4 regions of the Geobacillus sp. Sah69 genome follow, and region 3 is predicted to be linked to each of the others. Evidence: predicted binding sites of a transcription regulator. Region 3 holds the regulator's gene; each other region holds the start of a gene.
What was found. The regulator LexA, encoded in region 3, represses DNA repair genes until DNA is damaged. The targets are predictions, from matches to a motif close to CGAACATATGTTCG.

Region 1: addB (helicase-exonuclease AddAB subunit AddB) is a predicted target of LexA. The motif match lies at 1,138-1,151, and genes of this name have one in related genera.
Region 2: AP057_RS00630 (ImmA/IrrE family metallo-endopeptidase) is a predicted target of LexA. The motif match lies at 1,915-1,928, and genes of this name have one in related genera.
Region 4: sdhA (succinate dehydrogenase flavoprotein subunit) is a predicted target of LexA. The motif match lies at 1,799-1,812, and genes of this name have one in related genera.

What each region holds. Positions count from the first base shown of each region.
Region 1 is NZ_LLKS01000032.1:274,538-277,672, reverse strand. Features, by position in the region: gene AP057_RS07845 (TVP38/TMEM64 family protein) at 1-503, shown strand, start outside; gene lepB (signal peptidase I) at 500-1,054, shown strand; gene addB (helicase-exonuclease AddAB subunit AddB) at 1,192-3,135, shown strand, end outside.
Region 2 is NZ_LLKS01000007.1:1,192-4,326, forward strand. Features, by position in the region: gene AP057_RS00625 (recombinase family protein) at 1-1,081, opposite strand, end outside; gene AP057_RS00630 (ImmA/IrrE family metallo-endopeptidase) at 1,204-1,890, opposite strand; gene AP057_RS00635 (BRCT domain-containing protein) at 2,028-2,942, opposite strand; gene AP057_RS00640 (3'-5' exonuclease) at 3,028-3,135, opposite strand, start outside.
Region 3 is NZ_LLKS01000051.1:12,165-15,299, reverse strand. Features, by position in the region: gene AP057_RS12255 (MerR family transcriptional regulator) at 1-182, shown strand, start outside; gene glnA (type I glutamate--ammonia ligase) at 222-1,556, shown strand; gene lexA (transcriptional repressor LexA) at 1,620-2,243, opposite strand; gene yneA (cell division suppressor protein YneA) at 2,395-2,700, shown strand; gene AP057_RS12235 (recombinase family protein) at 2,720-3,135, shown strand, end outside.
Region 4 is NZ_LLKS01000039.1:78,501-81,635, reverse strand. Features, by position in the region: gene sdhA (succinate dehydrogenase flavoprotein subunit) at 1-1,734, opposite strand, end outside; gene AP057_RS10260 (succinate dehydrogenase cytochrome b558 subunit) at 1,886-2,494, opposite strand; gene AP057_RS10255 (YslB family protein) at 2,737-3,135, shown strand, end outside.

The DNA.
Region 1 (3,135 bases), on a different contig from region 3:
CGATTTTGCCGATGGTTGTGTTTGTGATGGCGAACGCAGCGGCATTCGGGTTGTGGAAAGGGTTTTTCATTTCTTGGATTGGCGCTTCGCTCGGCTCGCTCATCGTCTTTTGGCTGACGCGGAAGATCGGCCAGCAGCGTTTCTTTCATTTTGTCCGCCGCCATCCAAAAGTGCGCCAGTTTATGCACTGGATTGAACGGCACGGATTCGGGCCGCTGTTTTTGCTGTATTGCTTTCCTTTCACCCCGTCGGCGCTTGTCAATATCGTTGCCGGTCTGTCACGCATCAGCCGCCAGCAGTTTGTATTAGCGGTCTTGCTTGGAAAGATGATCATGATTTTTACGATCAGCTTTATCGGGTATGACTTGGTGGCGCTTGTCCGCCAGCCGTTGCGTACGGCGGCGATCGCTGTTGTTGTGCTGCTGCTTTGGTATGCGGGAAAACGAGTAGAGGCAAGATTTTCGTTGACGGAAAAACAACGCAGCGAGGAGGACAGGGAGTGACCAAACGGAAACAAGGAAAGAAGCGGGGACGCCGCTGGCCATGGCTCGCCGCTGTCGGGTTTGTCGCCATGCTCCGTTTTTTCGTTTTCAGCAATTATATGGTGGAAGGAAAGTCAATGATGCCGACGCTGCAAAGCGGCAATTTGCTGATCGTCAATAAGATCCGTTATGAAATTGCCCCGATTCATCGGTTTGATGTCGTCGTGTTTCACGCCAATCAAAAGGAAGATTACGTGAAACGGGTCATCGGGCTGCCGGGGGATCGGATCGAGTACAAAAACGATGTGCTGTATATTAACGGTCGACAGGTCGATGAACCGTATTTGCGGCCGTATAAGCAGCAACTCCTTAGCGGGAAGCTGACAGGCGGTTTTACCCTTGAAGAGGTGACGGGAGAAAAGCGGGTGCCGGCCGGCTGCATTTTTGTCCTTGGCGACAATCGGCTCAGCAGTTGGGACAGCCGCCATTTCGGCTTCGTCAAAATCAGCCAAGTGGTCGGCAAGGTAGACCTCCGCTATTGGCCGTTTCGGGAGATTGCTTTCCATTTTTGAGAAAATGGCGCATCGAGGTGCGGCGACGGTTTTGCCTAAGGGAGCGGTTGCTTTCAAGGAAGGCAGTTTTTCTTTACCAAATACGAACATATGTGCTAAAATAGAAGAGATAAAGGAAACGAATGGTGGTGATCGCCGTGTCGCTTCGCTTTTTGCTTGGACGATCGGGAAGCGGGAAGACGGCTATGTGTCTTGCGGAAATCCGCCGCAAGCTGCAGGAAGATCCGAGAGGAAAGACGATTGTTTACCTCGTTCCGGAGCAGATGACGTTTCAATGTGAATACGCCTTAATCCATACCGAGGGAGCAGGAGGAATGATCCGCGCCCAAGTGTTCAGCTTCCCCCGCCTCGCCTGGCGCGTCTTGCAGGAGACGGGAGGCATGAACCGCTACCACGTCCACGATGTCGGCGTGCAAATGATGATTCGCAAAATTATTGAACAGCGGAAACAGGAGCTTAAACTGTTTGGCCGCGCGGCGGACAAAAGCGGTTTTGTCGAGCAGCTGCATGAGATGATCGCCGAATGCAAGCGGTATTGCTTAACGCCGGACGAGCTTCGCCGCCGTGTCGAGGAGCTGGAAAGCGGGCCGAGCCGGCCGGGACGGCGCCTGCTGGCCGATAAGCTCAGCGATGTCGCGCTCGTTTATGCAGAGCTCGAGCGGAGCTTAAGCGGCCATTACCTCGATTCGGAAGATTATTTGCGCCTGCTCGCCGAACAAATCCCCCGCTCCTGCTATTTGCGTGATGCCGATGTTTATATCGACGGATTCCATCATTTTGCCCCGCAAGAATACATAGTGATTGAGCAGCTTCTTCGTCATTGCCGGCGGGTCACCGTTTGCCTGACGGTCGACCGCCCGTATGATGGTGCGATGCCGGACGAGCTCGACTTGTTTTATCTGCCGGCGCAGACGTACCGCCAGTTGCGCGAGCTTGCCTTGGCCAACGATGTTTTGCTTGAAGAGCCGGTCGTGCTCGCGGAAAACCGACGTCATCAAAGCGGGGCGCTCGCCCATCTCGAGGCGCAGTTTCATCGCCGCCCGCTGCCGCCTTACGAAGCGGAAGACGGTGCGGTCTGCCTTTATGAGGCGGCCAACCGCCGCGCAGAACTGGAAGCGGTCGCCCGGGAAATCATCCGCCTTGTCCGCGACGAAGGGGCGCGCTATCGCGACATCGCACTCGTCATCCGCCAAACGGAGGCGTACCGCGACCTTGTGAAGACGGTGTTTTTTGATTTTGGCATCCCGTATTTTATGGATGAAAAAGAGCCGATGCACCATCATCCGCTCATTGAACTTGTGCGCGCTGCTTTGGAAACCATTTCCACAAACTGGCGGTATGAGGCGGTGTTTCGCGCTGTGAAGACGGATTTGCTCTTTCCGTTGGACGGTGACTTGGTCATGTGGCGCGAGGCAGCCGACAAACTCGAAAACTATGTTCTTGCTTATGGGGTGAAGGGGGACAAATGGACGAGCGGCGAGCGCTGGCCGTATCGGCGCTACCGGGCGCTTGACGGGTTGAATGTGCCGCAGACGGATGAAGAACGGCAATTTGAGGACAAGTTGAACGAATGGCGGGAGACGCTGGCCGCCCCGCTCCGCCGCCTTGAGCGCCGTTTGCGCCGGGCTAAGGACGGGCGCGGGTATTGCACGGCGCTATATCTCTTGTTAGAAGAATTGCAGATTCCGAAAAAGCTGGAACAAATGAGCGCGCAGGCGGAAGCGGAAGGCCGCCTCGTGGAAGCGCGCCAGCATGAGCAGGTGTGGAACGCGGTCATCGATTTGCTTGACCAATACGTTGAAATGCTCGGAGCGGAACCGTTGTCGTTAGCCGAATTTGCTAAAATTATCGAGGCCGGGCTTGACCGGCTTGAGTTCTCCCTTGTGCCGCCGGCCATCGATCAAGTGATCGTCGCCCAGCTCGACCGTTCGCGTCTCATCGGCGTGAAGTATGCGTTTGTCATTGGCGCCAACGATGGCGTCATTCCAGCCAGGGCGAAAGAGGATGGGCTTATGGCGGAAATCGAACGGGAGCAGCTGCGCGAACTCGGTGTGGCGCTTGCGCCGGGGAGCCGGGAACAG
Region 2 (3,135 bases), on a different contig from region 3:
TTTTCTCCTCGACGAGTGGCAGAAGCGCACCCTTTTGCACGCCTTTGCATTTCGGGTTTGGACAGCGCACCAGCGGATGAGGACGGTCTTTGCGTGGCTGATACCACATCGTATAGCCGCAGAGTTCGCATTTCAACAACCCGGCCAGCGGGTTAGCCAGCGGTTTGCTTTCTACCGTAGAAGGGCGCCAGCGGCTCCGATACGCTTTGTTGGCGGCTTCCCAGAGTTCCCTGGACACGAGGGGCTCATGGGCATTCTCTTTGACATACCAGCGCTCTCTCGGCATTTTCTTGCGCTTATACCTGCCGTTTTGTTTAATGTATTTCACCTTGCCCCAGATGATGTGGCCGAGATACACCTCGTTTTTGATAATGGCGCTGATCGTCGAAGGAGACCAAAAGGATCGCTTTTCATCGGGCGGTTTCACTCCAAGTCGATCCAGCTCAGCGGCGATCGCCTGGCGTCCGTGTCCGTCGCGCATCATCTCAAAGATTTTTACCACAACCCATGACGTTTCCGGATCCGGGTATAGCTTGAGATTTTCGTCGCGAAGATAGCCGTACGGCGGCTTTTTTGAAATGGAGCGTCCTTTCGCAGCCGAGTCACGCCGGCCACCTTGGAGGCGCTTCGTAATGACTTTGAGCTCTTCGCGTGACACGATGGATTTCACACCGAAGACGAGCTCCCACGTCTCGCTTTCCGGGTCATATATTTCCGTCGGGGTGATAATTTTCGTCCCGGAATAGCGAAAAGCGCGGTCTAAAATCCCCTGATCGAGCATATCCCCTCGGCCGAGGCGGTCAATGTCCATGACAAGCACCGCGTCAGCGATTCCCGTTTCCAGCTCGCGCAGAAGTTTTTTGATTTCCGAACGCTCAGCGATGGACTCGCCGGACACAATCTCTTCGAAGATGCCGAGGATATTGTGGCCTTCTTTACGCGCCACGGCCAGCAAGTTATCCCGATGCCGTTGCAATGTATCGTATGACGCGCCGGACTCAGCGGCTTTTTTCTCTTCTTCGATGTCCTTGCGACTTTTACGCAGGTAGATAAAAACATCCAAGTTTCTCGGCCTATACATAAAACCACCTCTGACCTGGAATAGAACTCGCTATCACCATGTATGCAAAAAAAGAGGCAAATATGCGGACTAGCCGTATTTTATGTGATTCATTCATTCTGTGGCGGTATAATTCATGATTTTTAGTTGTTCCTTTGGTCCATCTGCTGTAAATAACGAATGATTTCTTGCTGTTCTTCATCCGTTAAATCTCCGTCAATAAATAGAGATCCAACATGTGACGCAGCATACTCACGAAGTAAGCGGAGATTATTCTCGGCATCACGGCCGACAGCGGCGGCAACCGGTTCAGCGACTTGCATATATCCGAAAAGCGCCTCATAAAACCGGTAGCTTTCCCATTGCTCCTTAAAGCGATCCCAGCGCCGTTTAGCGAACAGCGGCTCCACACTAAACGTTTCGCTCAGTACATAGATGATTTCCTTTTCTGTGTGCGGAAGCTCAAGCTCAAGCAGCATAAACGTCGGCACACAAAAGTGCAGCGCAAAATTCGTCGCCTGGGCTTCTTGTAGCTGTACGAGGGAAGGGGGAAGTAGCATTTGATTTCCCGCATGGCGCAATACATGCCCAAGCTCATGGCCAAACTCTTGCCATTGTTGTTGGCGACTGAGGCGGCGGTCGATGATGATGCTGTACACTCCGTTCCGTTCGATCGCTGTGCTTCGGATATCGGCAAAATGCAGCCAGACGTTCAACTTTGCGGCAATGTCGATCATATCGAGCTGACCAGGCTCTATGATAGCCAAATGGTCGTACAATTCGTGAATATATTGTTCCAGTGGGGTGAATTGGTATGATGAGAATTTCATGGGAATCACCTCACTTTTATTATAGGAACATGTGTTTGGTAAGGCAATAGAAAAAGAAAAAAGCCCCTAAAAAGGGGCTCAATGATCCGGAAATAATTATTTCTAATCGAAAAACTTAGGGTAGAATAAAATATCTCTCAAATGAGCACCTCATCCCAAAAATCATTTTCGTGTACGATAACGATTGGCGTGCCTTTTTTCCTTAATTCAATGGCTTTCTCAACTTTCCGCCCATAGCAAGCGAACGCCCAGCAAGGATTGCCGTTGCCTCCCACGATGAGGTAGTTGGTACTCTTAGTGACATTGTCGTTGAATATTCCGCCCATCTCTTGAATGATGCGGGCAATCTCGTTGCGTGTAGCCCTGTGAGAGGCACCGGTAAAGGAGAACACTTTATTTTCGAATATGATTTCTGGATTAACAGCGCATATGCCACTGATTGAGTATTGGCTTTGTAGGAATTTTACGTCTAATTCATGAATGTTGCGGGATACCTTTGTATCAATAAAAGTGGTAAAAAAGGCTTTTAGCAAGTTTTTCTCGTCTTCGCTGATCATCCCGTCTTGCTTTACACTTACCAGCAGGCTATGGATCTCGTCAAAGGGATATGTTCCTCTTAAAAAGTCATGGTCATCGATCCAAATGGACAGTTGTTCAATTTCCATGTCATTCAAAACGTTGTCTGCCATGATGCCGTGGAGAATCCCGTGTAGCTGCTGTATAGATGATGTGATGACATCATAATAGCTGTTAAAATCGTTCTCATTAATAATGTTGTTGCAAAGCCACAGAATATCCTCAAGCTCTTCTTCTTCCAATTTGTTATCCAGCAAAGCTTGGTCAATTAACGGGATAATCTCGTTAAAAGGCGCTTTTTTTGCAAATCGTCTATGTAGGTTACACCAATGAATGAGCTCTGTGATCTCTTTTTCGTTAGTGATGTTATCGGAACGGATCCCATGGATAATTCCGATCAGAGAGTTGATGGACTTGTGCAACTCGGCTTTTGAGGCGAACTTGCGATAGTCTTCAATTTCTTTGAACTTGCTCATTTTCTCTCCCCCATTTCATACAAGAATAAAAAAGACATCAAGCCACATGGCGGTGATGTCTTTTCCTGCTGCATATCCGTATAGTTTATAGACTCAAATAATCCTCGATGACTTTTTCAGCTTTACCGACATACTTTCGATAGTCTTCTAATGATTTTAAAGCCTTATCAAAATCTTTAACAATCAGCGGAGA
Region 3 (3,135 bases):
AACAAATTTTTGCCGCGCGGGAGGAAGGACGCCACCAGCAGGCGGAGAAAGTCGAAAAAGTAGGAAAACCGAAGCTGTCGGACGAAGAACTGCGCGAAATTTTGCGGAATGAATTGCTGCAGGCCGGGCGGTTCCAGCGCGCGTCGCTTCGCCAAGGAGATCTCGCTCGCTTCTTTCATTAATGACGGAACATGATTTCCGAGCCGGGGAGGAGTTTGGACATGGCAAAATATACGCGTGACGACATTTTACACATCGTCAAAGAGGAAAATGTCAAGTACATCCGCCTGCAATTCACCGATATTTTGGGGACGATCAAAAACGTCGAAATCCCGATCAGCCAACTTGAGAAAGCGCTCAATAATAAAATGATGTTTGACGGGTCTTCGATCGAGGGGTTTGTCCGCATCGAAGAATCGGACATGTATTTGTATCCGGATTTGGACACGTTTGTCATCTTCCCGTGGACATCGGAAAAAGGAAAAGTCGCCCGCTTTATTTGCGACATTTACAATGCGGACGGCACGCCGTTTGAAGGCTGCCCGCGCTACAATTTAAAGCGCGTGTTGAAAGAGATGGAAGCGCTCGGCTTTACGGCGTTCAACTTGGGAGCGGAACCGGAGTTTTTCCTCTTTAAGCTCGATGAAAATGGCCGTCCGACGATGGAACTGAACGACCGCGGTGGCTACTTCGACTTGGCGCCGACCGATCTTGGGGAAAACTGCCGGCGCGATATCGTGCTTGAGCTTGAGGAGATGGGCTTTGAAATTGAAGCGTCGCACCATGAAGTTGCCCCGGGCCAGCATGAGATCGATTTCAAATACGCTGATGCCGTAAAAGCGTGCGACGACATTCAAACGTTTAAACTCGTTGTCAAAACGATCGCCCGCAAACATGGGCTGCATGCGACGTTTATGCCGAAGCCGATTTTTGGGATTAACGGTTCGGGAATGCACTGCAACTTGTCGCTGTTTCGCAACAACGAAAACGCCTTTTTTGATCCGAACGGCGATTTGCAGTTGAGCGATACGGCCCGGCAGTTTATTGCCGGCGTGTTGAAGCATGCGCCGAACTTTACAGCTGTCACCAACCCGACGGTCAACTCGTACAAGCGGCTTGTTCCGGGGTACGAGGCGCCATGTTATGTCGCCTGGTCGGCGCGCAACCGCAGCCCGCTCATCCGCATTCCGGCTTCGCGCGGCATGAGCACGCGCATTGAAGTGCGCAGCGTCGATCCGGCGGCGAACCCGTACTTGGCGATGGCCGTGCTGTTGGCGGCCGGGCTTGACGGCATTCGCAACAAGCTCACTCCTCCGGCGCCGGTTGACCGAAACATTTACGTCATGACGAAAGAAGAGCGGCTTGAAGAAGGCATTGTCGATTTGCCGGCCACGCTGCATGAAGCGTTGGAAAACTTGAAGTCCGATGAAGTGATGATTCACGCGCTCGGCAAACATTTATTCGAGCATTTCGTCGAAGCGAAAGAAATTGAGTGGGATATGTATCGGACAACGGTTCATCAATGGGAATTGGACCAATATATGGAACTCTACTGATTCATAAAAAAGCTGCCCCGTTTTTTTCAGGGCAGCTTTTTTATGGGCGCAGGCCGGCACGAGTCAGTCGAACAGGCGATAGACGCCGATCACTTTGCCGAGAATCGTGCAGTCGCGGACGATGATCGGCTCAAGATGGGCGTTTTCCGGCTGCAGGCGGATGTGGTCTTTTTCCTTGAAAAACCGCTTCACCGTCGCCTCGTTGTCTTCCGTCATGGCGACGACGATGTCGCCGTTGTTGGCCGATGACTGCTGGCGGACGATGACGTAGTCGCCGTCGAGAATGCCGGCTTCGATCATGCTGTCGCCCATCACTTCAAGCATAAACAACTGCTCCTCGCCAGCGGCGAGCCGCTTCGGCAGCGGAAAGTAGCCTTCGATGTTTTCCACCGCTGTAATCGGTTGACCGGCCGTCACCTTGCCGATGATCGGCACCGAGATGATCTCCTCTTTTTCTCTCTCCTTGGCCATATCGTTGTCCAAAATTTCAATGGCGCGCGGCTTTGTCGGGTCGCGGCGGATGTACCCTTTGCTTTCTAGGCGCGCGAGATGCCCGTGGACCGTCGAACTTGACGCCAGTCCAACCGCTTCCCCAATTTCCCGCACCGACGGAGGATAGCCTTTTGTTTTTACTTCCTGTTTAATAAACTCTAAAATTTGCTGTTGTCGTTTTGACAGTTTCGTCATTGTTTCACACCTTTCGCCACATCATTTGCCTTCATTATACCATGCGGAAGACGAAAAAACAAACATAGGTTCGAGTTTTTTATTGACACAAACAAATGTTCTTGACTATAATGAAGGAAAGCGAACAAACATTCTAGAAAGGGTGGGGAGAATGGAGAAAACGTTGCTGCACTATGTTTTGTTTTCATTTTTGTTTTCGCTCGTGTTGGCAGGGTTCGTTTACGCCAGCAGCCCGGTCGATAAAAAAGAATACGTGACGATCACGGTCGCTCCCGGCGATACGCTTTGGGGGCTGGCAAAACAGTACGAACAGGAACACCATATGCCGCCTGATGAGTTCATCCGCTGGGTCGTCGATGTCAACCATTTGCCGAGCCCGCGTCTTGCCACCGGTGAACAAATTGTCATTCCTGTGTTAAAATCAAAGCAGGGCGGCTCGGTGGCCGTCAATCAGTGATGGAAAGAAGGGAGTGGCCATGAGGGCGGTCATTTACTGCCGAGTCAGCACGGACAAAGCGGAACAGGAAACGTCACTCGCGAGGCAACGAGATGAGCTCGAGCAGCTGGCGGCCGAGTGTGGATTTGAAGTCGTGAAAGTGATCGCCGAGCAGGCGAGCGGTTATGAAGCCGACCGCGACGGCGTGTTGGAGCTGCTTTCGCTTTGCGAGGAAGGCGAGGTCGATGTGCTGCTCATTCAAGATGAAACGCGGCTTGGGCGCGGCCATGCGCGCATGGCGGTGCTGCATTGCTTGAAAAAGCAAGGGGTGAAAATATACAGCGCCAGCCACCGCGGGGAGATGCCGCTGTCGGAGGCCGATGAGATGGTGTTATCCATCATCGCGATTGTCGAGGAGTACCAAAGAAAAATACATAACGCCAAAATTAAGCGTGG
Region 4 (3,135 bases), on a different contig from region 3:
GCTGTAGTCGCGTTTGCGCGGCTTAATCAACGAGACATCGACATCTTCGTAATGGAACGCCGGACCGTCTGGCGTATAGCGGGCCATCGTCGTTTTCAGCCATTCTTCGTCATTGCGCTCCGGAAACTCCGGCTTGTAGTGCGCCCCACGGCTTTCGTTGCGATAGTACGCGCCGAGCGTAATGACGCGGGCAAGCTGGAGCATGTTGTACAGCTGGCGGATAAACGTCGCCCCTTGGTTGCTCCATCTCGACGTATCGGTGACGCTGATGTTTTTATACCGCTCCATCAGCTCTTGAATTTTCTCATCGGTCTTCAGCAGCCGGTCGTTGTAGCGGACGATCGTCACGTTTGCCGTCATCCATTCACCGAGCTCTTTATGCAGCACGTAGGCGTTTTCCGTGCCGTCCATCGCCAAAATGTTTTCCCATTTTTCCTGCTCTTGTTTGACATAACGGTCGTACAGCGTCGACGGCATCGCATCGGCCGATTTCTCGAGGCCGCGGATGTAGCGGACTGCATTCGGGCCGGCGACCATTCCACCGTAAATCGCCGACAGAAGCGAGTTTGCCCCGAGACGGTTGGCGCCATGAATGGAATAATCGCACTCACCGGCGGCAAACAGCCCTTTGATGTTCGTCATTTGGTCATAGTCGACCCATAAGCCGCCCATCGAATAGTGAACGGCCGGAAATACTTTCATCGGCACTTTGCGTGGGTCTTCGCCCATGAACTTCTCATAAATTTCGATAATGCCGCCGAGCTTGATATCGAGCTCTTTCGGATCTTTATGGGAAAGATCGAGGTACACCATGTTTTCGCCGTTGATGCCGAGCTTCAAGTCGACGCACACATGGAAAATTTCCCGGGCGGCGATATCGCGCGGCACCAAGTTTCCGTAAGCCGGATATTTTTCCTCAAGAAAATACCATGGTTTTCCATCTTTATACGTCCAGACGCGGCCGCCTTCCCCGCGCGCCGATTCGCTCATCAACCGAAGCTTGTCATCGCCTGGAATCGCGGTCGGATGGATTTGGATAAACTCGCCGTTCGCGTAGTAAACCCCTTGCTGATAGGCGATGGAAGCCGCCGATCCGGTATTGATGACCGAGTTCGTCGATTTCCCGAAAATGATCCCCGGGCCGCCGGTCGCCAAAATGACGGCATCGGCAGGGAACGCTTTAATTTCCATCGAACGCAAGTCTTGCGCGACAATGCCGCGGCAAATTTGTTCGTCATCCAAAACGATCCCTAAAAATTCCCAATGCTCATATTTCGTCACAAGCCCCGCTACTTCATGGCGGCGCACTTGTTCGTCAAGCGCATACAAAATTTGCTGTCCGGTCGTCGCCCCGGCGTACGCCGTGCGGTGGTGCTGCGTCCCGCCGAAACGGCGGAAATCAAGAAGCCCTTCCGGCGTGCGGTTGAACATGACGCCCATCCGATCGAGCATGTAAATGATCCCTGGCGCCGCCTCACACATCGCTTTGACCGGAGGCTGGTTCGCCAAGAAGTCCCCGCCATAGACGGTATCGTCAAAGTGTTCCCACGGCGAATCGCCTTCCCCTTTCGTGTTGACCGCTCCGTTAATGCCGCCTTGGGCACAGACGGAGTGAGAACGCTTTACCGGAACGAGCGAAAACAACTCAACAGGCACTCCTGCTTCGGCGATTTTAATCGTGGCCATCAAGCCGGCCAACCCGCCGCCGACAACGATGATTTTTCCTTTTTTCATGGCTACTCACTCCCTAGAAAATTGCTGCTTTTGCTTCAATGTCCCTCGGTTTGCCTCTGTCGATCAAGCGTTCGTTCGACAAACGGCTGCAGCGTGATCCATCAAGAGCCAACGCAGCGGTTCATGTCATCCAACAGCTGAAATCAATTTTTTACGCAAAAGCCAAAATGGCGCGAATGCCGACAATCGAAAGCGCGACAAAGATGATCATCGTAATGTACGTGAACACTTGCTGTGAACGAGGGGATACCGTTAAACCCCAGCTGACGAAGAACGACCATAAACCGTTGGCGAAGTGAAAGACGGTCGACAAAATACCGATAATATAAAACCAAAGCATAAATGGATTATCGACAATATTGGCCATCATATCATAATTCACTTCAGCGCCAAACACGGCTTGCACCCTTGTTTCATACACGTGCCAGACGACAAAAATCAATGTGATAATGCCCGTAATCCGCTGAAGCATGAACATCCAGTTGCGGAAATAGCCGTACTGGCGCGTGTTGAATTTGGCTGTAAACGCGATGTAAATGCCGTATACCGCGTGGAACAGCAATGGAAGGAAAATAATGAAAATTTCCAAGAAAATACGGAACGGCAAGTTTTCCATAAATGCAGCCGCCCGGTTAAACGCTTCCGGTCCGCGCGTCGCAAAATGGTTGACGACCAAGTGCTGCACTAAAAACACCCCAACGGGGATAACCCCGAGCAGCGAATGGAGCCGGCGATAATAAAACTCGCGATTCCCTGCCATTATGTAACCCCCCTTTAACGTAAGTAAAAATAAATTCTCCTCGTTACAGAATGGAATAGAAACGCCTTCCATTTCCATCTTGCATTTGTCACATTCATTGTACTCCCACATTATACAAGCGTCAAGAAAACATCGTCACAAAGTGTTCAAACATTCTCCGTTCACGTTTTTTGCAAGAAAGAGAGTGCATACCGGCGGCTGTTTGGCTATAATGGGAAAATGGATAGAAAGAGGGGAACATGATGAGACAGCCATCATTGGAAAAACAGTACGAAACATTTCGATCGATTACCCAATCGGCGTTTGGCGCTGAGCTGCTCCGCCATTCGCTTCTTCCCGAGCTGCTCGGCAAAAACGCCCCGTCCCTTTTATACTGGGCGGGCAGACAGCTGGCGCGTCGCTATCCGCTTCGCGACTTGGAACAAATCGCCGCTTTTTTTGAGGAGGCCGGCTGGGGAACGCTGACGGCTGGCGAAGAACGGAACGACGAGCTGCCCATCGAGCTGTCCGGCTCTATCATCGCCGCTCGCTTTTCCTTGTACGGCAGCTGCTCGTTTCAGCTCGAAGCCGGATTTCTTGCCGAACAGATTGAGCAGCAAAAACGTCTTGTCACCGAAGCGGTTGAACTGCCGGCCAAGCGA